DNA from 3 places in the Nocardioides sp. CCNWLW216 genome. Region 3 is predicted to be linked to each of the others. Evidence: riboswitches for the same ligand, from Rfam matches in the RefSeq annotation. Region 3 holds a riboswitch; each other region holds the start of a gene.

Evidence for each region. A riboswitch is a leader RNA that binds a small molecule or an ion and turns the genes downstream of it on or off. The one in region 3 is predicted to bind cobalamin.
Region 1: linked by a shared signal. The riboswitch ahead of cobN (cobaltochelatase subunit CobN) and the one ahead of V7S47_RS04605 (hypothetical protein) in region 3 are both predicted to bind cobalamin.
Region 2: linked by a shared signal. The riboswitch ahead of V7S47_RS20060 (VWA domain-containing protein) and the one ahead of V7S47_RS04605 (hypothetical protein) in region 3 are both predicted to bind cobalamin.

Annotation. Positions count from the first base shown of each region.
Region 1 is NZ_JBBBBJ010000010.1:44,469-48,763, reverse strand. Features, by position in the region: gene cobN (cobaltochelatase subunit CobN) at 1-2,179, opposite strand, end outside; cobalamin riboswitch at 2,211-2,354, opposite strand; gene V7S47_RS19940 (metallophosphoesterase family protein) at 2,326-4,056, opposite strand; gene V7S47_RS19935 (NUDIX hydrolase) at 4,094-4,295, shown strand, end outside.
Region 2 is NZ_JBBBBJ010000010.1:70,418-74,712, forward strand. Features, by position in the region: gene bluB (5,6-dimethylbenzimidazole synthase) at 1-382, opposite strand, end outside; gene V7S47_RS20060 (VWA domain-containing protein) at 379-2,376, opposite strand; cobalamin riboswitch at 2,399-2,547, opposite strand; gene cbiE (precorrin-6y C5,15-methyltransferase (decarboxylating) subunit CbiE) at 2,564-4,144, shown strand; gene V7S47_RS20070 (cobalt-precorrin-4/precorrin-4 C(11)-methyltransferase) at 4,141-4,295, shown strand, end outside.
Region 3 is NZ_JBBBBJ010000002.1:44,344-48,638, reverse strand. Features, by position in the region: gene gatA (Asp-tRNA(Asn)/Glu-tRNA(Gln) amidotransferase subunit GatA) at 1-1,116, shown strand, start outside; gene gatB (Asp-tRNA(Asn)/Glu-tRNA(Gln) amidotransferase subunit GatB) at 1,113-2,606, shown strand; cobalamin riboswitch at 2,669-2,821, shown strand; gene V7S47_RS04605 (hypothetical protein) at 2,888-4,295, shown strand, end outside.

The sequences.
Region 1 (4,295 bases), on a different contig from region 3:
CGTGCAGGCCGTCGCGGATCTGGGCGTCCTTGATCTCGCAGAGCCAGCCGTCGACATGCAGCAGGAAGTCGTCGAACTCGGCGTCCTCGGGGCGCTCGTCGAGCCCGAGGTCGCGGTGCATCTCGGCGGCGTGCATCAGCTGCCAGATCTCGCCGCGGACCGCCGGCAGCTTGGCCGGGTCCATGGCGGCGATGTTGGCGTGCTCGTCGAGGAGCTGCTCGAGCCGCGCGATGTCGCCGTACGACTCGGCCCGGGCCATCGGCGGGATCAGGTGGTCGACGATGGTCGCGTGGGCGCGGCGCTTGGCCTGCGCGCCCTCGCCCGGGTCGTTGACCAGGAACGGATAGATCAGCGGCAGGTTGCCGATGGCCTGGTCGGTGGCGCACTCCGCCGAGAGCGCGGCGTTCTTGCCGGGCAGCCACTCCATCGAGCCGTGCTTGCCCAGGTGGACCACCGCGTGGGCCCCGAAGGCGTGCTCCACCCAGCGGTACGCCGCCAGGTAGTGGTGACTCGGCGCCAGGTCGGGGTCGTGGTAGATCGCGACCGGGTTCTCGCCGAAGCCGCGCGGCGGCTGGATCAGCAGCACGACGTTGCCGGCCTGGATGGTCGCGAGCACGATCTCGCCGGCGTCGTTGACGAACAGCGTGCCCGGGGACTCGCCCCAGGCCTCGACCATGTCGCCCTTCAGGGCGGCGGGCAGGTCGGCGGTCCACGCGTCGTAGTCGGCCTTGGTGATCCGCACGTGGGCGTCGGTGAGCTGGGCGCTGGTCAGCCACTCCTCGTCCTGGCCGCCCGCGTCGATCAGCGCGTGGATCAGGGTGTCGCCGGCCTCGGTGTCGTCCTCCAGCTCCAGCCCGGGGACGGCCCCGACCGGACCCAGGTCGTAGCCCGCGTCGCGCATCCGGCGCAGCAGCCGGATCGTCGACACCGGGGTGTCCAGGCCGACGGCGTTGCCGACCCGCGAGTGCTTCGTCGGGTAGGCGCTCAGCATCAGCGCGACCTTGCGCTCGGCCGGCGGGACGTGGCGGAGGCGGGCGTGGTTGACCGCGATCCCGGCCACCCGCGCGCAGCGCTCGGCGTCGGCGACGTAGCGCGGCAGCCCGTCCTCGTCGACCTCCTTGAACGAGAACGGCGCGGTGATGATCCGGCCGTCGAACTCGGGGATCGCCACCTGGGTGGCCGAGTCGAGCGGCGTGACGCCGTCGTCGGAGGCCTCCCACTCGGCGCGGCTGCTGGTCAGGCACAGGCCCTGCAGGACCGGGATGTCGAGGGCGGCGATCCGCTCCACGTCCCAGGCCTCGTCGTCGCCGCCCGCGCTCGCCGTGGCGGGCTTCGAGCCGCCGGCGGCCAGCACGGTCACCACCAGCGCGTCCAGGGTGCGGAACGCGTCGTACAGCTCGTCGGGCGCGGAGCGCAGCGAGCCGGCGAAGATCGGGACGCCCACGGCCTGCCCGGTCGCGTCGACCGCGTCGGCCAGCGCCTGCACGAAGGCGGTGTTCCCGCTCGCCTCGTGCGCCCGGTAGTAGAGGATCCCGACTCGCGGGGTCTCGATACGCTCGCTGGCGCTCGCTACTCGACCAACGACGTTCGTCGGTCCTGGACCAACGACGTTCGTCGGTACTGGACCAACGACGTTCGTCGGCACTGGACCAACGACGTTCGTCGGCACTGGACCAACGACGTTCGTCGGCACTGGACCAACGACGTTCGTCGGTCGAGTAGCCCCCGAGGAACGAGGGGGCGTATCGAGACCCCTCTCGCCGTACCCCCACTCCGGCAGCGCCGCCGGCGGCTCGAACCCCTCGCCGGTGAGCAGCACGGTGTCGGAGAGGAACGCGTGCAGCTGGGCCAGGTTGGCCGGGCCGCCCTCGGCGAGGTAGCGGTGCGCCTCGGCCGCGGTGCCGATCGGGACGCTGGACAGCTCCATCAGCTCGGCGCTCGGCTGCTGCTCGCCGCCGAGGACCACCATCGGCATGCCCGTCTGGGCGATCCGCCGGAAGCCGCTGCAGAGGTCCTGCGGGGAGCCGAGGATCCGGCCGACGACCAGGTCGCAGCCCTCGATCACCTCGGCCATCGACTGGTGCCCGGGTCGCGCCGGGTTGGCCCAGACGTAGTCGGCACCGCTGGCGCGGGCGGAGAGCAGGTCGGTGTCGGACGTCGACAGCAGCGCGATGCGCACGGTGGCCTCCTCGGGGTTCTCGCCCCGGCGTAGATGGCGGAGTCCCGTGGCCAGTGTCTGGCTTCGACCCGTGCCCGGGCCTCACAGTGGCGGAACCGCCCCGGGGTCTCACCGGGTTCCTGCGCCACGAGACGTGTAGCCGGAGCCTAGTCGAGCCCGAGGTCGCCCCGGGTCAGCGGCTGCCCACCGGGCAGCCCGACCTCGACCCGGTCGCCGATCGTGACCGTGCCGTCGACGCTGACGTCGATCGGGGCGTAGCCGGTCTGCAGGCCGGACTCGCCGTCGACGTACTGCAGCTGCAGGCTGACCGTCTTCAGCGGCACCGAGAACGGCGTCGAGAACCGGTTGAACGTCGGCGCCTCCAGCACGCCGCCGGACGTGCCGAGCTGGCTGACCACGGTCCAGGTGACCTCGTGGTCGGCGTCGCCCTCCTCGCCGGTGTTCCAGACGACCCAGGGTCCGGCGACGTCGTGGAGGTGGCCGAAGTCGACGAGCCCGGGCGGTACGTCGTCGATGCCGTCGTCCCACGGGACGGTCTCTTGGCCGATCGTGTCCGCCAGCTCGCTGGTGCCGGTGATGCCGAGGTAGCCCGAGACGGCCCGCGGCTGGTGCAGCAGCGCGATCACGGCCGGGCTGTCGTCGAGGCCGTCGACGAGCTCGCGCAGCTCGACGCCGAGGTCGCGCTCCTCCAGGCCGGACTCGTTGGTCACCAGGCCGCCGAAGAGCGCCTTGAACGCCGGGTCGGCGGCGCCCGCGATGGTCAGCCCGTCGACGTCGACGGTCTCCAGGTCCGGCACCTGCACGTCGTTGTCGCGCAGCTGCTCGACGGTGGTGTCGGAGTCGTGGTCGCCCTTGACCGCCACCGTCGGGATGTCCGGGCTGGCGCCGGCCTCGCCCTTGACGAAGCCCTTCTCGGCCACGGTGCCGTTGGAGCTGATGTCGCCGGAGATGGTGCGGACCGTGAGCGCGTCCTCGCCGAGTGCCTCGGCGAGCCTCGGGTACATCGCCTTCCGCGCCCGGGTGCCGACCAGGCTGCCCTGGGGGTCGGCCTCGGCGACCACGACCTTCTCCCCGTCGCGCGGTGTCAGGTCGGCCGCGTGGAGCGGGAGCTCGGTGTCGAAGGACGCGGCGACGGCGTCGGTGTAGGCCCGCGCGTTCTCCTCGATCCGGGTCTGGTTCTTCTCGATGAACGGCTGCACCTGCTGGGCGACTTCGACAGTCTGCGGACTGCTGAACGAGACGCCGTCGACCCCCGGCATCGGGTAGGTCTCCGCCTCGTCGTCGCGCGCGGACCAGGCGTGGAAGGCCTGCAGCGCCACCACGGTCGAGATCCCGAGCCCGGTCGCCAGGACGCCCGCCGTGAGCCCGGCGCGCCAGCGCCAGGAGCCGCGCCGACGCGGGTACGGCGGCGCTCCCCCGCGGAACGCCGCGGTCAGCAGGCCGCCCACCACGACGCCGATTGCCAGCTCCAGGCGGAGCAGCCCGTCGACGACCTGGTCGCGCAGCTCCGCGCCGTACACCTCGGCGACGGCGGCGGGGTCGTCGACGAACGCGGCGTTGACGCGCAGGAACGCTGGCGAGACGTACGACGACAGCGTGCCGCCGGCCTCCGGCGGACCGGTCGAGCGGATGTCGGCCCCGAAGCCGCCGGCGCCGGTGCGCTCCCAGTAGATCTTCCCGAGGACGCCGGTGTCGACGGTCGAGCGGCCGTCGTGGGCGAGCGAGACCTCGACCGGGAAGGCGCCCAGGCTGTCCTCGAAGGAGGCGTGCTGGAGCGCCCAGACCACCGACACGGGCAGGGCGACGAGCGCCGCCGCCAGGCCGTAGGCGAGCCACGCGACCAGGACCTGGGCGACGCGGCGGGCGAGGGAGCTCATCGGCTCAAGCCTACGGGGCGGGCACACTGGGCCGGTGATGAGTGCGAGCTGGGCGAGCTGCGCGCGCGGCCACGTGCACTGGGGCCGGCGCGGCGCGGCCGGCCTGCTGCTCGCCGACCGGGGCCGGGTGCTGCTCCAACTGCGCGCCCGCTGGGCCCACCAGGGCGGCACCTGGTCGATCCCCGGAGGCGCCCGCGAGGCGGGCGAGTCTTACGCCGACGCCGCCCTGCGCGAGGCCG
Region 2 (4,295 bases), on a different contig from region 3:
CCAGGCAGGTCGAGTAGAGGCCGGCGTCGTCGATCGCGTGCCGGCCGAGCACCTGCGGGCCGCCGCGGTCGGGGTCGTGGGTGACGACCACCCCGAGGCTCGACTCGCGGACGCCCTCGACCTTGATCGGCTCGAAGACCTCGCGGCGGTCGGCAGGCAGGGACTCGGCGTACGACGCCCGCTCGGCCGCGACGTGCGCCTGGAAGGTCGCGCGGGTCCCGGCGTCTCGGACCAGGACGAAGTCCCAGGGCTGGCTGTGCCCGACGCTCGGGGCGGAGTGGGCCGCGCCGAGGATCCGGTCGAGGACGGCCGGGTCGACCGGGGCGCCGCTGAACTCCGCCCGGACGTCGCGGCGCCGGGCGATCGCGTCGTAGAGGTTCATGCCGCGCGGCCGTCGCGGGCGACGCCGGCCAGCGCCTCGGCGCTGACCTCGGCGACGGCCAGGTGCTCCGCGCCGAGGTGCTCGGCCAGCACCCCGGCCAGGCCGAGCCGCATCGCGCCGCTCTCGCAGTCGACGACGACGCTCTGGACGCCGGCGCGGGCGAGGACCTGGGCGGCCTGCCGCGACCGGGCGACGGCGTCCTTCCCGGCGGTGGCCCGGCCGTCCGTGACGACGACCAGCAGCGGGCGGCGGCGCGGGTCGCGGACCCGCTCGACCTCCAGCACGCGGGCGGCCTCCAGCAGGCCCTCGGCCAGCGGCGTGCGGCCGCCCGCGGGCAGCTGGTCGAGCCGCGCGGCGGCGATGTCGACCGAGCCGGTGGGCGGCAGCGCGAGGTCCGCGCCGTCGCCGCCGAAGGTGACCAGGCCGACCTTGTCGCGGCGCTGGTAGGCGTCGAGCAGCAGCGACAGGATCGCGGTCTTGACCTGCTCCATCCGCCTGCGCGCGGCCATCGAGCCCGAGGCGTCGACGCAGAAGAGCACCAGGTTGGCCTCGCGCCCCTCGCGGGTGGCCACCCGCAGGTCCGCGCCGCGCAGCAGCACGCGGCCCGTCGTACGTCCGCGGGCGTGCTGGTGCGGCGCGGCCGCCAGCAGGGTCGCGACCAGGTCCACCGGGCCCCGGGTGCCGTGGCTGCTGCCGACGCTGCGACCGGTCTCGGTCAGGGCGCGACTCCGCTTGCCGGCCTCGCCGCGGCCGGTGCCGCGCACGGTCAGCAGCCGGGGCCGGTAGGGCATCCCCGCCGCCACCGTCCCGCCCGGCGAGGCCGCTCCGGTGGTCGAGTCCCCGGTGGTGGAGGAGGGCGCGCCAGCGCCCGTCTCGAGACCCCCGTCTCCCGACTGTCCGTCGGTGCCGCCCCCGTCGGTGCCGCCCCCGTCGGTGCCGCCCCCGTCGGTGCCGCCCCCGTCGGTGCCGCCACCCTCGGGACCACCCTCCGGCGGACCATCCGGCTCGGGATCGTCCTCGCCGAGCACCTCGTCGAGCCGGTCCTCGTCGAGGCCGGGCGCGTCGAAGGGCGTACGGCGGCGCCGGTGCGGCAGGGCCAGCCGGGCCGCGGCCCGGATGTCCTCGCGGGTCACCGAGGTGCGGCCGTGCCAGGCCGCGTGCGCGACGGCGGTGCGCGCAGTGACGATGTCGGCGCGCATGCCGTCCACGTCGAAGGCGGCGCAGACCTCGGCGATTGCGAGCAGGGCCGCCTCGGTCAGCTCGACCGAGGAGACCCGCTGCTGCGCGGCCCGGATCCGGTCGGTGAGCGCGCGCTGCTCCTCGTCGTAGCGCGCGACGAAGGCGGCGGGGTCCGCGTCGTACGCGAGACGGCGGCGGACCACTTCGACCCGCACGGCCGGGTCGCGCGGCGCGGCGACCTCGACGGTCAGCCCGAACCGGTCGAGCAGCTGCGGGCGCAGCTCGCCCTCCTCGGGGTTCATGGTGCCGACCAGCACGAACCGGGCGGCGTGGGAGAAGGAGACGCCGTCGCGCTCGACGGTGGAGCGGCCCATCGCGGCGGCGTCGAGCAGCAGGTCGACCAGGTGGTCGTGGAGCAGGTTGACCTCGTCGACGTAGAGGATCCCGCGGTGGGCGCGGGCGAGCAGCCCGGGCTCGTACTCGGTCACACCCGACGACAGCGCCTTCTCCAGCTGGATCGACCCGAGGACGCGGTCCTCGGTGGCGCCGACGGGCAGCTCGACGAGCCGCACCGGCCGGGTCTCGACCGCGACGGCGGGGTCGGGGGAGAGCGCCGGATCGGTCGAGAAGGCATCGCCGGCGACCACGTCGATCGGCGGCAGCACCGCGGCCAGCGCGCGCACGATCGTCGACTTCGCCGTGCCCTTCTCGCCCCGGACGAGCACGCCGCCGACCTCCGGCGAGATGGTCGTCAGGATGAGCGCCAGCGACATGTCGTCGGAGCCGACGACGGCACAGAAGGGGTACTGAGGCATGTGAGGCTCCCGCTCGTCCGCCATGGGTAGGAGCCGCGAGGCCGGTCTTCGGACTTCCCGGATCGACGCTCGCGCGTCGTCGCAGGTCACCGCAGCGGGCCTGTGCCGGACTCTCACCGGCTTCCCAGATTCTCCCTGCGGACGCAGGGCACCTCGTGGCTGTGCGGTCACGATAGCGTCAGCCCTCGTGCCCGCCGACCCCGCCCAGACCGCCGCCCGGATCGTGGTCGCCGCCGTCTGCCTGCGCGACGATGCCGGGCGGGTGCTGGCCGTGCGCAAGCGGGGGACGACGCGCTTCATGCAGCCCGGCGGCAAGCTGGAGCCGGGGGAGACCCCGGCCCAAGCGGCGGTCCGCGAGGTCCGCGAGGAGATCGGGCTCGACGTCGAGGTCCGCTACCTCGGCGAGTTCACCACCGAGGCCGCCAACGAGCCCGGAGCCGTGCTCGAGTCGACCGTCTTCACCGCCGAGCTCACCGGGACGCCCGTCGCGGACGGCGAGATCGAGGAGCTGCGCTGGGTCGAGCCGGACGCCACCGACGCCGACCTCGCGCCGCTGCTGCGCGACCACGTGCTGCCCGCGCTCGCGGCCCGGGTGACCGTGGTCGGCGTCGACGCGCAGGGACGGTCGTCCGCGCCCGACCTGGTCGCTGGCGCCGACGTCCTGCTGGGCGGCGCGCGCCACCTCGACCTCGTCCCGCCCGTCGCAGGTCAGGTACGACGACCGTGGCCGTCCCCGCTCCGACCGGGCCTCGCGGCCGAGCTGGCCCGGCACGCCGGCCGCCGCGTCGTCGCGCTGGCCTCCGGCGACCCACTCGTGTCCGGCATCGGCAGCACCCTCGTCGACCTGCTCGGCGCCGACGCGGTGGAGCTGCACCCGGCGGTGTCCTCGGTCGCCCTGGCCCGGGCCCGGATGGGCTGGCCGGCCGAGACGACCGCGGTCGTGACCGTCGTCGGCCGCGACCCGCACGCGGTCCTGCGCGAGCTCGCCCCGGGCCGCCGGGTGCTGGTGCTCTCCTCCGACGAGCGGACCCCGGCCGAGGTGGCCCGCCTCCTCATCGACGCCCGGTACGGCGCCAGCGCGATGACCGTCCTCGGCGACCTGGGCGCCCCGACCGAGTCGCGCGCGACCGGCACGGCGGCGTCCTGGAACGGCACCAGCCCGCGGCTGCACGTCCTGGCCCTCGATCTCGACGGTCCGGTGGTCGGCTCCTGGGCGACCGGCCTGCCCGACGAGGCCTTCGAGCACGACGGCCAGCTCACCAAGCGTGACCAGCGCGCGGTCGCGCTGGCCCGCCTGCAGCCGCAGCCCGGCCAGCTGCTCTGGGACGTCGGCGCCGGTGCCGGATCGGTCGGCATCGAGTGGATGCGCGCGCACCCGTCCTGCCGCACGGCGGCCGTCGAGGCCGACCCCGAGCGGGCCGCGCGGATCGCCCGGAACGCCGCGGCCCTCGGCGTACCCGCCCTCGAGGTCGTCACCGGGCGCGCGCCCGACGTGCTGCCGGCGGAGGCCCCCGACGCGATCTTCGTCGGCGGCGGCGCGACCGCTCCCGGCCTCCTCGACGCGTGCGTCGCGCGACTCCGCCCCGGCGGCCGACTCGTGGTCCACGGTGTGACGGTCGAGACCGAGGTCCTCCTCGCCGAGAGGTACGCCGACCTCGGCGGCGAGCTGACCCGCGTGGGTGTCGAGCACGCCGCGCCCATCGGCTCGTTCACCGGGTGGACCCCCGCCCGTACCGTCACCCAGTGGAGCTGGAGCAAGCACCCATGACCGTGCACTTCGTCGGCGCCGGACCCGGCGCGGCCGACCTGCTGACCCTCCGGGCGGCGAGCATGCTGGCCGCCGCCGACGTGGTGCTCTACCCGGGCACCTACCTCGACGCCGCCGTCCTGTCGCACTGTCGTGCGGACGCGCTGCTCGT
Region 3 (4,295 bases):
TCGGCGTACGGGCCGACGCACAACCCCTGGGACCTGACCCGGATCCCCGGCGGCTCGGGCGGCGGCTCGGCGGCCGCGGTCGCCGCCTTCGAGGCGCCGCTGGCCCTCGGCACCGACACCGGTGGCTCCATCCGCCAGCCCGGCGCGGTGACCGGCACGGTCGGCGTGAAGCCGACGTACGGCGGGGTCTCGCGCTACGGCCTGGTCGCGATGGCCAACAGCCTCGACCAGGTGGGCCCGGTGACCCGCACGGTCCTCGACGCCGCGCTGCTGCACGAGCTGATCGGCGGCCACGACCCGCTCGACTCCACCAGCATCGACCAGCCGCTGCCCGACCTGGTCGCGGCCGCCCGCGAGGGTGCGGCTGGCGACCTGAGCGGCCTGAAGGTCGGCGTGATCACCGAGCTGTCCGGCGACGGCTACCAGGCGGGCGTGCTGGCCCGCTTCCAGGAGTCGGTCGACCTGCTGGTCAAGGCCGGCGCCGAGGTCGTCGAGGTGTCCTGCCCGAACTTCGTGCACGCGCTGGCGACGTACTACCTGATCATGCCGTGCGAGGCGTCCTCCAACCTCGCCAAGTTCGACGCCATGCGCTACGGCCTGCGGGTGCTGCCCGAGGGCATCGACAACCCGAGCGCCGAGGACGTCATGCGGGCCTCGCGCGACGCCGGCTTCGGCGACGAGGTGAAGCGCCGGATCATCCTGGGCACCTACGCCCTGTCGAGCGGCTACTACGACGCCTACTACGGCACGGCCCAGAAGGTGCGCACGCTCATCACGCGCGACTTCGAGGCCGCCTTCGAGCAGGTCGACGTGCTGGTCTCGCCCACCGCGCCGACCACGGCGTTCGAGCTGGGGGAGAAGCTGGACGACCCGATCGCGATGTACCTCAACGACCTCGCGACCATCCCCGCCAACCTCGCGGGCGTTCCCGGCATCTCGCTGCCCAGCGGGCTCGCCGACGAGGACGGCCTGCCGGCCGGCTTCCAGATCCTGGCCCCCGCGCTCGCCGACGACCGCCTCTACCGCGTCGGCGCGGCGCTCGAGGCCGCCCTCGAGGCGCAGTGGGGCGCCCCGCTGCTGGACAAGGCACCTTCCCTGGACGGAGATTCGGCATGAGTGACACCCTCGTCGCCTTCGACGACGTGCTCGCGTCGTACGACCCGGCCCTCGGGCTCGAGGTCCACGTCGAGCTGAACACCGCGACCAAGATGTTCTGCGGCTGCCCGGCGGTCTTCGGCGGCGAGCCGAACACCCAGGTCTGCCCGACCTGCCTGGGCCTGCCCGGCGCGATGCCGGTCGTCAACGGCAAGGCCGTCGAGTCGGCGATCCGGATCGGGCTGGCGCTCAACTGCGAGATCGCGGAGTGGTGCCGGTTCGCACGGAAGAACTACTTCTACCCGGACATGCCGAAGAACTTCCAGACCTCCCAGTACGACGAGCCGATCTGCTTCGAGGGCTGGATGGACGTCGACGTGGACGGGGAGACCTTCCGCGTCGAGATCGAGCGCGCCCACATGGAGGAGGACACCGGCAAGTCGCTGCACGTCGGGGGCGCCACCGGGCGCATCCACGGCGCCGACTACTCGCTGGTCGACTACAACCGCGCCGGCATCCCCCTGATCGAGATCGTCACCAAGCCGATCCGCGGCGCCGGGGCCAAGGCGCCGGCGGTGGCCCGGGCCTACGTGAGCCAGCTGCGTGACCTGATCGTCGCGCTCGGCGTCTCCGAGGCCCGGATGGACCAGGGCAACCTGCGCGCCGACGTCAACCTGTCGCTCGCCCCGAAGGGCTCCGGCACGCTCGGCACCCGCACCGAGACCAAGAACGTCAACTCCTTCCGCTCGGTGGAGCGCGCGGTCCGCTACGAGATGCAGCGGCACGCCGCGATCCTCGACAGCGGCGAGGCGATCTTCCAGGAGACCCGGCACTGGCACGAGGACACCGGCGTCACCACGAGCGGCCGTCCCAAGTCCGACGCCGACGACTACCGCTACTTCCCGGAGCCCGACCTGGTGCCGGTGGCGCCGAGTCGGGAGTGGGTCGAGGAGCTGCGCGGCACGCTGCCCGAGAACCCGGTCGAGCGCCGGGCCCGGCTGCAGGCCGAGTGGGGCTACACCGACCTGGAGATGCGCGACGTGGTCGCCTCGGGCCTGCTCGGCCCGATCGAGGAGACCATCGCCGCCGGTGCGTCCGCCCAGGCGGCCCGCAAGTGGTGGATCGCCGAGCTGACCCGCCGGGCCAACGACGCGGGCGTCGACGTCGTCGACCTCGGCGTGAGCCCGGCCCAGGTGGCCGCCGTCCAGGCCCTGGTCGACGCCGGCACGATCAACGACAAGCTGGCCCGCCAGGTGTTCGACGGCCTGCTGGCCGGTGAGGGCACGCCGGAGGAGATCGTCGCGGCCCGCGGGCTCGCGGTCGTCTCCGACGACGGCGCGCTCGGTGCCGCGGTCGATGCCGCGATCGCCGCCAACCCCGACGTCGCCGACAAGATCCGCGACGGCAAGGTCGCGGCCGCTGGCGCCCTCATCGGCGCCGTGATGAAGGAGATGCGCGGCCAGGCCGACGCCGCCCGCGTGCGCGAGCTGATCCTGGAGAAGCTGGCCTGAGCCCCGCGTGACGGACGTCATGCGGAGGGAGCCCTCGGGGGCTCGGTCCGCATGACGTCCTGCGCCGGGAGCGGGGTTATGGTGCCGGGACACATTCACCAACGCCCGCAGCAGGGGAAGCCGGTGCGAGCCCGGCGCTGACCCGCAACCGTGTGGCGCGGAGTACGACGTACTCCGCGGCGAGCCGGAGCACCTGCCGTGACGCGTCCTGACCCTTCGCTGTCGAGGAAACCAGCGGGTCGGCCTCGACGGCCTTCTCGCTGAGCAGCGGGAAGGAACCCATGAACCACCTCGTACGCCGCGCCGCCGCCCTGGTGGCCGCGCCCGTCCTGGCGTCGGCCGCTGTCGTCGCCGTCTCCGGTGCGCCGGCCCTGGCCGCGCCCACCACGCCGCCGACCCCGGCGGCCACCGCCGCCGCGACCTGGCTCGCGACCCAGACGACCGCGGGCACGCTGCCGAGCCTCGGCCAGACGCTCGACTTCGGCGTCGGCCTGGAGGCCTCGGGCGCTGCCCCGCAGGTGCTGGCCGCCGTCAAGACCGGCGTCGACGCTCGGGTCGCCAGCTACGCGACCGGCAACAACAGCATCGCCAAGGCAGCGTGGTTCTACGGGCTCGTCGGCGACCCGACGTCGGCCGGCGACACGGACCTCAACCTGCTGGGCCTGGTCGAGGACAACACCGACGACACGACCGGTGCCCTGGGCGGTCAGTACGCCCAGCAGTGGTTCGGGACCCTCGCGCTGGTCGAGGGCGGCAGCGACGAGGCCGCGAAGTCGGCCGAGTACCTCCGCTCCGGGCAGTGCGCCGACGGCGGCTGGGGCTACTCCACCCCGTGTGTCGGTGAGGGCGACCAGTTCGCCACCTACTACTCGCTGGCGGCCCTGGCGTCGCTCGAGGTCAAGGACGCGCCGACCCAGGCCGCGATCGACAAGGCGGTCGCGTTCCTCGGAGGCAAGCAGTCGGCCACCGGCGGCTTCGAGAACTGCACCGAGTACGCCGGCCCGCCGAACTACGAGTGCCTGAAGTCCGAGGACAACGCCAACGACACCGGCCTGGCCGCCTGGTCGCTCGGTCTCGCGGGCGCGAACGCGCCGGCGGCGAAGGCGGCCGCCTGGGTCGCCGCCCACCAGTACGTCTCGCTGCCCGCCTGCGGCGCGGCTGCGCCTGCCGCCGGCGCGGTGAGCTGGACGTCGAGCACCTTCCCCGAGGGCGTCACCGAGGACAACCGTGAGCAGACCGTCTTCGCGACGGCGCAGGCTCTCGCCGGGCTCGCCTACCTGCCCACCAGCAAGCCGGCCCTCTCGGGTCCGACCGACTACGTCCAGGCGGGTCGCACGATCTCGCTGAAGGTCTCCGGCCTGAACGCCGGCGAGCGCGGCTGTGTCTCCGGCGTCGGCACCGGCAAGCAGGTCTCCGGACCGGGTGCCGTGGCCGTCGCGATCCCGGCCGGCACGCGCAACCACGTCCTCACGCTCAGCACCGCCGGCCGCCCGGCGACGGCCACGGTGAAGGCGCTCGGCGCCACCAAGTTCCGGGTGATCGTCGCGAAGCGGGTCGCGAAGGGCAAGAAGGTCCGGGCGCGGGTCACCGGCCTGGCCCCGCGCGAGTCGGTGACGCTCCGGGTCACGGGCAAGCGCGTCGTGCGCGGCACCGCGAACGCGAATGGCGTCTTCCGCACCGTGGTCAAGG